Linked DNA regions of Aquabacterium sp. OR-4. The main gene of each other region encodes a partner of the protein of the gene in region 2 in a complex. Links are inferred from orthologs where the notes say so. Each region holds a gene or a part of one and is shown on either strand. Other genes may lie near its edges. The genes, in order: accD and accB.

Region 1 (5,890 bases), 1.4 Mb from region 2 along the record:
GCGCATGGCGCCAAACACCGCATGGGTGCGCGGATAAAAGCCCATCTGGTCGAGGTTGAGCGCCAGCGCGGCCACGGCCTGCGGGTTGTGCGCCACATCCAGCACCAGGGCCGGCTCGCCGGGCACGATCTGAAAACGCCCGGGCAGCTCGACCATGGCCAGGCCCTGGCGCACCGCCTGCGCATTGATCGGCAGGCGCTCGCGCAAGGCCTCCAGTGCGGCCAGCGCGCTGGCCGCATTGAGCAACTGGTTGGCGCCACGCAGCGCCGGGTAGGCCAGGCCGCTGTAGCGGCGGCCGCGGCCGTTCCAGCCCCATTGCTGGCGGTCGCCCGAGAGGTTGAAGTCGCGCCCGTGCAGCCACAGGTCGGCGCCCAGGCTCAGGGCGTGATCCAGCACGCTTTGCGGCGGCTCGGGGTCACCCACCACCACCGGGCGGCCGGCTCGCATGATGCCGGCCTTCTCGAAGCCAATGGCCTCGCGCGTGTCGCCCAGCCACTCGGTGTGGTCGAGCGCGATGCTGGTGATCACCGCCACGTCGGCATCGAAGGCGTTGACCGAATCGAAACGACCGCCCAGGCCCACCTCGAGGATCACCAGGTCGAGCTCGGCCAGCGACAGCAGGCGCGCGATGGCCAGGGTGCTGAACTCGAACTGGGTGAGCTGCAGGTCGCCCCGCGCCGCCTCCACCGCCGCGAAATGCGGCACCAACTCGTCGGCCGCCACCGCCTCGCCACCGATGCGGCAGCGCTCCTCGAAGTGCACCAGCTCGGGCTTCTGGTACAGGCCCACCCGGTAGCCGGCGTGGCGCGCGATCGACTCCAGCATGGCGCAGGTGCTGCCCTTGCCATTGGTGCCGGCCACGCTGATCAGCGGCACCTTGAAGCCGATGCCGAGCCGGCGCGCCACCTCGGCGGTGCGCTCGAGCGACAGGTCCATCGTCTTCGGGTGCAGCGCGGCGCAATGGGCCAGCCAGTCCGGCAGGTTGGTGGGCAGGGTCATGACAGGGGTCTCAAAGCAGATCGGGCCCCGCAGGGCCCGACGCTGGCAGGGGGATGGGTGAGCCTCAGGCCACCGCGTCGGCGCTCTGGCGCTGCAGCATGGCCAGCATCGAGGCGATGGCGGCGCGCAGCTGGCGGCGGTCGACGATCTGGTCGACGGCGCCCTTCTGCACCAGGAACTCGGCGCGCTGGAAGCCCTCGGGCAGCTTCTCGCGCACGGTGTTCTCGATCACGCGCGGGCCGGCAAAGCCGACCAGGGCCTTGGGCTCGGCGATCACCACATCACCCACGAAGGCGAAGCTGGCCGACACGCCGCCCATGGTGGGATCGGTGAGCACGCTGATGTAGGGCAGCTTGGCCTTGGCCAGATGGGTCAGCGCGGCATTGGTCTTGGCCATCTGCAGCAGGCTGAACAGGCCCTCCTGCATGCGCGCACCGCCGGTGGCGGTGAAGCACACGAAGGGCACCTTCTGCTCGATGGCGGCCTCGACGCCGCGCACGAAGCGCTCACCCACCACCGAACCCATCGAGCCGCCCATGAAGTCGAACTCGAAGCAGGCGGCCACCAGCGGCACGCTCATCACCGCGCCGCCAATGACGATCAGCGCATCGGTCTCGCCGGTGCTCTCCAGCGCGTCTTTCAGGCGCTCGGGGTACTTGCGGCTGTCCTTGAACTTCAGCGGATCGACCGGCACCACCTCCTGGCCGATCTCGAAGCGCCCTTCGGCATCGAGAAAGGCATCGAGCCGCGCGCGCGCGCCGATGCGGTGGTGGTGGCTGCACTTGGGGCAGACGTTGAGGTTCTTGGCCAGGTCGGTGTTGTAAAGCACCGTGTCGCAGGACGGGCACTTGACCCACAGGCCTTCCGGCACCGAGCGGCGCTCGGTCGGATCGGTCTGCTGGATCTTGGGCGGCAGCAATTTCTCCAGCCAACTCATGCGGTGCACTCCTTCATCATCATCATTGCCGGCAGGCGGGCCTACCGGGCATCCAGTGCGGCGCGAATCTCGGCCATGTAGCCGCGCGCCACGCTGGCCACCTGCTCGCCGGGTGCCTCGTTCAGCAGCTGAACCAGGCGCGAGCCGATGACCACCGCGTCGGCGACCTGGGCCACTGCCCGGGCCGTGACTGCGTCACGAATGCCGAAGCCTACCCCAACTGGAACCTTGACATGCGCGCGAATCCGTGGCACAGCCTCAGCCACAGCACTGGTGTCGAGGTGGCCGGCACCGGTCACGCCCTTCAGCGACACGTAGTACACATAGCCGGTGGCGATGCGGCCCACCTGGGCCATGCGCGCTGCCGTGCTGGTAGGCGCCAGCAGAAAGATCAGATCGAGGCCGGCCGCCTTGAGTTCCGCCGCAAAGGCCTCGCATTCCTCGGGCGGGTAGTCGACGATCAGCAGGCCGTCCACGCCCGCCGCCGCGGCGTCGCGGATGAAGGCGCCGCGGCCGTGCTTCTGGTCGTAGCGCTCCACCGGGTTGGCATAACCCATCAGCACCACCGGCGTGCTGAGGTTGCTGGTGCGGAACTGGCGCACGAAGTCCAGCACCTGCACGCTGCCGATGCCGCGCGCCAGCGCGCGCTCGCTGGCCTGCTGGATCACCGGGCCATCGGCCATCGGGTCGCTGAAGGGCACGCCCAGCTCGATGATGTCGGCGCCACCGTCGGCCAGCGCGTGCATCACGGCCACGGTGGCCTCGGCCGAGGGATCGCCGGCGCAGAAGTACGGCACCAGGGCCTGGCGACCCTGCGCCTTCAGGGCGGAAAGAACGGCTGCGATGCGGCTCACTTGCGGATCTCCACGGTCGGTGCGCCACCCTTGACGGTCTGGCCCCGGCACGAAGGCCGGCAGTAGAACTCGGCGCCCGACAGGTCGGCCACGGTGCCGATGTCCTTGTCGCCACGGCCGCTCAGGTTGACCAGCAGGTGCTTGTCGGCCGGCAGTGTGGCGGCCAGCTTCATGGCGTAGGCGATGGCATGGCTGGATTCGAGCGCCGGGATGATGCCCTCGGTGCGGCACAGGCGATGGAAGGCGGCCAGCGCCTCGTCGTCGGTGATGCCCACGTACTCGGCGCGGCCGATGTCCTTCAGGTACGCATGCTCGGGGCCCACGCCGGGGTAGTCGAGACCGGCCGAGACCGAGTGCGTCTCGATGATCTGGCCGTTGTCGTCCTGCAGCAGGTAGGTGCGGTTGCCGTGCAGCACACCCGGCGTGCCGGCGCTCAGGCTGGCCGCATGGCGGCCGGTCTCGATGCCCTGCCCCGCCGCCTCCACGCCGATCAGGCGCACGCCTTCGTGCTGGATGTAGGGGTAGAAGATGCCCATCGCATTGCTGCCGCCGCCCACGCAGGCGATCACCGCATCGGGCTGGGCGCCGGCGCGGCCGATCATCTCGGGCATCTGCACCAGGCACTCGTCACCGATCACGCGCTGGAAGTCGCGCACCATCATCGGATAAGGGTGCGGGCCGGCCACGGTGCCGATGATGTAGAAGGTGTTCTCGACGTTGGTCACCCAGTCGCGCAGCGCCTCGTTGAGGGCGTCCTTCAGCGTCTTGCTGCCGCTTTCCACCGGCACCACGCGGGCCCCCAGCAGGTGCATGCGGTAGACATTGGGGCTCTGGCGCTTGACGTCCTCGGCGCCCATGTAGACCACGCACTCCATGCCGTAGCGCGCGCAGATGGTGGCGGTGGCCACGCCATGCTGGCCGGCGCCGGTTTCGGCAATGACGCGCGGCTTGCCCATGCGCCGGGCCAGCAGGGCCTGGCCGATGGTGTTGTTGACCTTGTGCGCGCCGGTGTGATTGAGGTCCTCGCGCTTGAGGTGGATTTGCGCGCCGCCGAGCTCGCGCGACAAACGCGCCGCGTGGTAGATCGGACTGGGCCGCCCGACAAAGTGCTTGAGCTCGCGCTGGAATTCGGCCACGAACTCCGGGTCCTGGCGGTAGTGCGCGTAGGCGGCATTGAGCTCGTCGAGCGCATGCACCAGGGTTTCGGCCACAAAGCTGCCGCCGTAGTTCAGCCCGTTGACCGGGCCGAAATGCCCTTGGGCATTGGGTTGCTGGTAGTCGATCATGTCGATGATCCGCATTCGATGGGCCGTGCGCCGCCGCAGCGGTGGCACAGCCGGGTTCAGGGTTCGGGCGAGGCCCGGCCGCCGGTGAATGGCGGCGGGGCGATCAGCCCGCTTCGTCGGCGATGCGGGCATCGGCCTCGCGCACCGCTTCGCAGAACTGGCGCATCAGCGCCGCGTCCTTCAGGCCCTTGGCAAGCTCGACGCCAGACGAGACGTCAACCGCCCAGGGCCGCACCTGCAAGATCCCATCGATCACGCTTACAGGATTCAACCCACCAGACAAAACGACCGGACGGGCGACGTTGGGAGGTACGAGTGACCAATCGAAGGACTTTCCACTGCCGCCGTAGCCCTCGACATGGGCGTCGAGCAGGATGCCGGCTGCGTTCGCATGGGCGAGGGCGAAGTCTAGCAAAGCAAAGCCCGGTGCCATGCGCGCGGCGCGCAGGTAGGGGCGCTGCGCGGCCGCGCAGTCGGCCGGGCTCTCGTCGCCATGAAACTGCAGCAGCGCGTTGGGCACGGCGGCCACCGCCGCGGCCACCTCGGCCGGCGCGGCATTGACGAACAGCAGCACCGGCACCACGAAGGGCGGCAGGCGCCGCGCCAGCTCGGCGGCACGCGCCACCGTCACCGCCCGCGGGCTCTTGGCATACAGCACGAAGCCGATGGCATCGGCGCCACTGGCCACCGCGGCATCGACATCGGCCTCGCGCGTCAGACCGCAGATCTTGATGCGGGTGCGTTGGGTCAGAGGTTGGGTCATGGGAACCAGTCCATCGCCGGCGTGTGGGTGGGGATGCCGTAGCGCGCATCGTAGTCGGCGCCGGCAAAGTACAGCCCATCGGCCGCAAAGGTGGGCGCCGCGGCATCGCGGTGGCGCGCGGCCAGCACCGCCAGCAGCCAGTCGGGCGGCTGGCGGCCGCTGCCCACCGCCACCAGGCAGCCCATGATGTTGCGCACCATGTGGTGCAAAAAAGCCGAGCCGTCGAAATCGAAGCGCCAGTAGCGGCTGCCCGGCTCGCCGCGGCTCTGGATGGCGATGCCGCGCAGCGTCTTCACCGGGCTGCGGGCCTGGCACTCGGCCGAGCGAAAGGACGAAAAATCGTGCTCGCCGATCAGGTGCGCGGCCGCGGCGCGCATGGCCGGGCCATCGAGCGGCCGGAAGATCCAGCCGACCTGGCCGGTTTCAAGCGCCGGGCGCAGCGCCGATTCGAGCAGCAGGTAGCGGTAGCGCCGGCCGGTGGCCGCAAAGCGCGCGTGAAAGTCCTCGGGCACCGGCTGGCACCACTGCAGGCCGATGTCGCGCGGCAGGTAGCGGTTGGTGCCACGCAGCCACGAGAAGGGCTCGCGCTGCACCGGGCTGTCCAGGTGCACCACCTGGTTGAAGGCATGCACACCGGCGTCGGTGCGGCCGGCGCACACCACGCTGACCGGCACATCGGCAAAGCGGCCGAGCGCCGCTTCGAGTGCATCCTGCACCGTGCCACCGCCCGGCTGACTCTGCCAGCCCCGGTAGGCGGTGCCACGGTAGGCGACGCCCAGCGCGATGCGCTGAACGCCGGCACTCACCCGAGACTGTCGAGCATCGCCTGCGCCTTGGCGCGCAGCGTGCCCTGGGCCTTGGCCACCACCTCTGCCACCAGGTCGCGGGCGCCTTCCAGATCACCGATCTGGCGGAACTCCTCGGCCAGCTCGAGCTTGCGTGCCAGCGGATCGGCGTCGTCGGGCAGCAGGTGCTCGAGGTGGCCCGGCGCGGTGGGCGTGGTGTCGCGCGCATCGAGGCGCGAATCGCCGAAGCCCGGCGTGCCGCTGTT
Region 2 (5,997 bases):
GGTGGAGATGCCCTCCACCACCGTCTCGCTCAGCGCGGTGCGCATGCGCGCCAGCGCCTGCTCGCGGGTGTCGCCGTGCACGATGATCTTGCCGATCATCGAGTCGTAGTTGGGCGGCACCATGTAGTTGGTGTAGACATGCGAATCGACCCGCACGCCGGGGCCGCCCGGGGCGTGCCACACGGTGATGCGGCCGGGCGAGGGCGTGAACTTGAACGGGTCTTCGGCGTTGACCCGCACCTCGATGGCGTGGCCGCGCATCTGCACCTGGCGCTGCGTGAACGGCAGCTTCTCGTTGGCGGCGATGCGGATCTGCATCTGCACGATGTCGACGCCGGTGACCAGCTCGGTCACCGGATGCTCCACCTGCACGCGGGTGTTCATCTCGATGAAATAGAACTCGCCGTTCTCGAACAGGAACTCGAAGGTGCCGGCGCCGCGGTAGCCGATCTTCTTGCAGGCCGCGGCGCAGCGGTCGCCGATGCGCTCGATGATGCGGCGCGGGATGCCCGGCGCCGGCGCCTCTTCGATGATCTTCTGGTGGCGGCGCTGCATCGAGCAGTCGCGCTCGCCCAGCCACACCGCGTTCTTGTGCTGGTCGGCCAGCACCTGGATCTCGATGTGGCGCGGGTTCTGGAGAAACTTCTCCATGTACACCGACGGATTGTTGAAGGCTGCACCCGCCTCGGCGCGGGTGGTCTGCACCGCGTGCAGCAGCGCCGCCTCGGTGTGCACCACGCGCATGCCGCGGCCACCGCCGCCGCCGGCGGCCTTGATGATCACCGGGTAGCCAATGGCCCGCGCCGCCTGCACGATGGCCTTGGCGTCGTCGGGCAGCGCGCCTTCCGAGCCCGGCACGCAGGGCACGCCCGAGCGGATCATGGCCTGCTTGGCCGAGACCTTGTCGCCCATCATGCGGATGGCGTCGGGCGTCGGGCCGATGAAGGTGAAGCCGCTTTTCTCGACCCGCTCGGCAAAGTCGGCGTTTTCGCTGAGAAAGCCGTAACCGGGGTGGATGGCCTCGGCGTCGGTCACCTCGGCGGCCGCGATGATGGCCGGCATGTTGAGGTAGCTCTGACCCGAGGCGGGCGGGCCGATGCACACCGACTCGTCGGCCAGCTTGACGTACTTGGCTTCGCGGTCGGCCTCGGAATACACCACCACCGACTTGATGCCCATCTCGCGACAGGCCCGCTGGATGCGGAGTGCGATCTCTCCGCGGTTGGCGATCAGGATCTTCTTGAACATGCGGTGCTGCCGACGCTCACTCGATGATGAACAGCGGCTGGCCGAACTCGACCGCCAGACCGTTCTCGGCCATCACCTTGGTGATGGTGCCGGACTTGTCGGCCTCGATCTCGTTCATGATCTTCATCGCCTCGATGATGCAGATGGCCTCGCCTTCCTTGACCTGCTGGCCGACCTCGCCCAGCGGCTTGGCGCCGGGGCTCGACGCGCGGTAGAAGGTGCCCACCATCGGCGACTTGACCACATGGCCGGTCTCTTCGGCCGGCGCGGCGGCCACGGCCGCTGCGGCGCCCGGGGCGGCGGCCACCGGTGCACCGGCGGGCGCCTGCGGGGCGGCCATCATCATCATCTGCGGCTGCACCATGCCGGCAGGGGCGGCGCCGGCCTTGACGATGCGCACCTTGCCTTCGGCCTCGGTGATCTCGAGTTCAGAGATGTTCGATTCCGACACCAGGTCGATCAGCGTCTTGAGCTTGCGCAGGTCCATGGGGGTGTTGCTCCGGTTCGGCGGCGCCGCAAGCGGCGCCACGGTGGGACGGCAGACCGCCTTGTCGCGATCTGAATTCATCTGCAGGGACTGAGGCCCGCTGGTGCTGCGTACGGCACCGAAAAGAGGGCGGATTGTGGCACAGTGATGACCCGGCGCCGTGAATTTTGCCGATTTTCTGGCTGGCGGCCGTTGGCGGCGCGTTGACCGGTAATGGCTTGAACTTCAACGACGATGCGCGATTTTCGCCATTGGCGCGCGGCCTGGGGGCGGCTTCTGCGTGGCCGCCGGGTCTGGCGTCAGAGGCGGGCCGCCCAGCCGCTCAGCTCGGCATAGCTGGTTTCGCCCAGCTTGCGCTGCGCAATGCGCCCGGCCGCATCCACCAGCACCGAAAACGGCAGGCCGCCGTGGGTGTTGCCCAGTGCCCGCACGAGCTCGGTGCCGTCCAGCCCGGCCAGGCCGATCGGAAAGCCCAGCTTCACGCGGCCGAGAAACTCGCGCACCGGCGTCGGCCCGTCGATGGCCAGGCCCAGCACCTGCCAGCCACGGCCGGCGAAATCGCGGTGAAAACGGTCGAGCTCGGGCAGTTCGCGCACGCACGGGGCGCACCAGGTGGCCCAGAAGTTGATGACCAGCGGCTTGCCGCGCAGGCTGGCCATGGCCAGCTCGCCGCCCTCGGGCCGGTCAAAACGCAGCGGCCACAGCGCCTGCAGCTCGGGCGAGCCGCCGGCGGCGGCGCCGCCTTGGCCGGCCGCCGCCGTGCCGTGCCCGCTGTCCGCGTGGCCGGCCGCCTGCTGCCGCCAGGCCAGGCCGGCACCGGCGGCGGCGGCCACCGCCGCCACCGCGCCGATCAGCAGCGGCCGGCGCGTGGCCCGGGTGGGGTGCTCGGGCTCGCTCATGGCGCGGGCGCCGGGTGGGGGGCGGTGTCGAGCAGGCGGCGCAGGGCGGCCAGGTCGCCACGCCAGCTGCGGCCGCGGGCGTCGGGCTTGAGCGCGCCGCGCAGGTCGTCGTGGTCGCGGATCACCAGGTGCACGGTGACCCAGTCGCCGAGCACGCGCGAGCGCTGGGCCAGGCTCAGCACGTCGATGCCGCCGCCATGGCCGTCGGGGCGGCTGCCCACGTCGTAGTCGAGGCCCAGGTTGATCAGCGCGATCTCGGTCGACTTGGTGTCGTCGCAGTACAGGTCGAGCACGATGGCCGAGCGCCGGGTGGCCGTGCCGCGCCACACCGCGCCGGCCAGGTGCGGGCGGAACTCGGCCAGGCGCTGCATCCAGGGCAGGGCCAGCTCGCGCAGTTCGCGCAGCTCGGCCGGCTGGGTGTCGGCGCAGAACAGGGCGAGGTACTCACGCACCTCGTCTTCGACCTGCTCGTTGGACGGCAGCTCGGACTGGCGCGCACCCTGGCGGCCCAGCGCCCGCAGCGCCTTGCGCTTGGCGCCGGCGTAGTCGAGGTCTTCGTCGACCACCAGCCGGGCGGCGGTGGCGGCGATCTCTTCGGCAAGGGTGACCATGGGCGCGATTGTAGAAAGCCGGCTCAGCCGTGCCGCCGCAGGGGCCAAGCGCCGTGGCGGCGCATCAGGGCAGTTCCACCGCGCCCATGCGCGCCGCGATGGTGCCGCTGCGCCCGGCCAGGTAGGCCGAGCCGGGAGATTTTTCGAAGCGCTTGGGCGCCGGCAGCATCACCGCCAGGCGTGCCGCCTGGCCGGGGCCCAGCGCCGCGGCATCCACCCGAAAGTAGTGCCGCGCCGCGGCCTGGGCGCCGAACACGCCCTCACCCCATTCGACATGGTTGAGGTAGATCTCGAGCATGCGGCGCTTGCCCAGGATCAGCTCGAGCTCGTAGGTCAGCACGATCTCCTGCAGCTTGCGCAGCGCCGTGCGTTCGCCCGACAGGAACAGGTTCTTGGCCAGCTGCTGGCTGATGGTGGAGCCGCCGATCAGCTTGGGCTCGACCCTGGGTCGCGGCTTGGCCGCGGTGGCGGGCGGCGGGGTGGCGCCCCTGGCCTGGCGGGCCGCCTGGCGCTCGGCCTGGCGTTCGGCCTGTTGCGCCAGCTGGGCGTTGCGCCGCTCGGCGGCGGCCTCGGCGCGCTGGTTTTTCTCCCAGGCGCGTTCGATGGCGTCCCACTCCACGCCGCTGTGGTCGGCAAAGCCGGCGTCCTCGCTGGCGATCACGGCGCGCTTGAGGTGGGCGGCGATGCGGCTGTCGTCGGCCCAGTCCTGGCGCCAGTCAATGCGCTGCTTCTCGACCAGCAGGCGCCAGGCCTCGCTGCGCTCGAAGCTGGTGGAGGCCGGGTCCAGCAGCGCCATCAAGGCGATGCGGCCGGCAAAAAACAGCTGCAGCGACAGGGCCGACAGCAGCAGCAGCGCCAGCACGCGCCAGGCCTGCGCGCGCCAGCCGGACAGAAGCTTGCTTGCCGCCATGTGCCGCGCCGCGCCTTCAGCCCTTGGTCGCCAGGCGGGCGCGCAGCGCGGCCAGCACCGGGGCGGTGTCGGGCCGCAGGCCGCGCCACAGCGCAAAGGCGCCGGCCGCCTGCTCGACCAGCATGCCCAGGCCGTCGCGGCCCACCGCGCCATGGGCCCGGGCCCAGTCGATGAAGGGCTGCGCGGCCGGGCCGTACATCAGGTCGACGGCCAGCGCGCCGGGCCGGAGCACCGCGGCCTCGACCGGCACGCCCTCGCCAGCCAGGCTGCTGGCGCTGCTGTTGATCACCACGTCGAAGGCGCCACCCCGGGCCGCATCGGCCAGGCCGCAGGCCTGCAGCGCCACGCCATGCGTGCGCGCCCAGGCGGCATGGCGCTCGACCAGGGCCTCGGCCTTGTCGCGGCTGCGGTTGGCCAGCCACACCTGGGCCGGCCGGCAGGCCAGCAGCGGGCCCAGCACGCCGGCCGCGGCGCCGCCGGCACCCACCAGCAGCACGCGCTGGCCGGCCAGCGGCACGCCCGCGCCGTGGGTGATGTCGCACATCAGGCCCTCGCCGTCGGTGTTGTCGGCCGTCCAGCCCTCGGCATCGAAGCGCAGCACATTGGCCGCCTGGGCCAGCGCGGCGCGCGGCGTGAGCTGGCGCGCCAGCGGCAGCACCTGGAACTTGAAGGGCACGGTGATGTTGCAGCCACGCGCCGGGCCCAGGCCGCGTGCCGCATCGGCGCTGGCGATGAAGCCACGCACCGTGGCCTCGAAGCCATCCAGCGGGCACTCGATGCGCTCGTACACCAGCGCCTGGCCGGTCTGGCGCGCGAACTCAGCATGGATGAAGGGCGACTGGCTGTGGGCCACCGGATGGCCGAGCACGGCGTAGCGGTCAGGAAGGGGGGCGGTCATGCGGGGCGGTCATGCGGGGCGGAACGGGATCAGGCGGGGTCAGGCAGGAGCGGGCGGCGGGCGCGGGCGGCAGCGGGCAGGCGAGATCAGCGCATCTGCGGCGCGCTGAGCGAGGTTTCCAGGCCCTCGTCGCGCGTGAAGCGAAAGCGCGACGAGACCACGATCTGGTCGGCCTGGTTGCGCATTTCGCCGTTGAAGCGGCCATAGGGCGCGGCGCCCTGCACGATGGCCAGCGCGCGCCGGTCCAGCGCCTTGTTGCCCGAGCTGTGCATGACCTCGGCGTCGACCACGCGGCCTTCCACATCGACGGTGATGTTCATCGTCAGCTCGCCATACAGCTTGCGGCCCTGGTGGGTGGGAAAGTCGCGCGTGCCGCGCTCCTCGACGCGGCGGCGCAGGCGGTCGTAGTACAGCGCGTACACCGCCTCGCGCGTGGCCGGGCTGATGAAGCGCTTGCGCGGCCGGGCGTTTTCTTCGGTGATGCGCTTCTCGATCTCGGCCATCTGCTTGAGCAGCTGGCGGCGGCGCTCCTCCTGCTCGCGGGCCTGGGGCGTGCCCTCGTCGCGCTGCGGGTCGGGTGGTGGCAGCTTGGCCAGCTCCTGGTGCACGCTGGCCAGCAGCTGCTGCTGCATCTGCTGCAGCTGCTCGATGCGGCGGTGGGCTTCGTCGCTGGCGTCGCCCAGCTCCACCTGGGCCGCCGCGGGCAGCGGCGAGGTGGCGCGGCCGGCGGCCGCATCGCCACCACCGGCCAGCGCCGCCTGGGCGATGGCCTGGGCCTGGGTGGGCGGCTCCTGGCCCCGCGCGTTGACCAGGATCACCTCCAGCGGCGTGTCGCGGAACACGCGCTCGAAGCGCTCGGGGTCGACAAAGCGCATCGTCAGCAGCCCGGCATGCACGCCCACCGACAGTGCCAGCGCCCACTGCAGCACGCCCAGGCGCCGCCA

The links.
Region 1: the proteins of accB (region 2) and accD are in contact, whole or in part, in a solved structure (PDB 8UXZ), measured with the Escherichia coli proteins. The link is inferred for Aquabacterium sp. OR-4 from one-to-one orthologs.

What each region holds. Positions count from the first base shown.
Region 1 is NZ_JAOCQD020000001.1:2,408,467-2,414,356, forward strand. The notes cover bases 1-2,850. They hold accD (acetyl-CoA carboxylase, carboxyltransferase subunit beta), read right to left. Parts: upstream 1,937-2,850; coding sequence 1,064-1,936; downstream 1-1,063. Other genes in these bases: folC (bifunctional tetrahydrofolate synthase/dihydrofolate synthase), read right to left, coding at 1-999; trpA (tryptophan synthase subunit alpha), read right to left, coding at 1,978-2,790; trpB (tryptophan synthase subunit beta), read right to left, coding at 2,787-2,850. Also shown: more of trpB, read right to left, coding at 2,851-4,076; N4G63_RS10430 (phosphoribosylanthranilate isomerase), read right to left, coding at 4,180-4,839; tRNA pseudouridine(38-40) synthase TruA, read right to left, coding at 4,836-5,645; N4G63_RS10440 (motility hub landmark protein FimV), read right to left, coding at 5,642-5,890.
Region 2 is NZ_JAOCQD020000001.1:1,020,618-1,026,614, forward strand. Bases 1-2,957 are described here. They hold accB (acetyl-CoA carboxylase biotin carboxyl carrier protein), read right to left. Parts: upstream 1,736-2,957; coding sequence 1,265-1,735; downstream 1-1,264. Other genes in these bases: accC (acetyl-CoA carboxylase biotin carboxylase subunit), read right to left, coding at 1-1,248; N4G63_RS04275 (TlpA disulfide reductase family protein), read right to left, coding at 2,035-2,634; N4G63_RS04280 (hypothetical protein), read right to left, coding at 2,631-2,957. Also shown: more of N4G63_RS04280, read right to left, coding at 2,958-3,245; N4G63_RS04285 (transglycosylase domain-containing protein), read right to left, coding at 3,310-4,155; aroE (shikimate dehydrogenase), read right to left, coding at 4,172-5,053; N4G63_RS04295 (energy transducer TonB), read right to left, coding at 5,140-5,997. UniProt on the Escherichia coli protein: This protein is a component of the acetyl coenzyme A carboxylase complex; first, biotin carboxylase catalyzes the carboxylation of the carrier protein and then the transcarboxylase transfers the carboxyl group to form malonyl-CoA.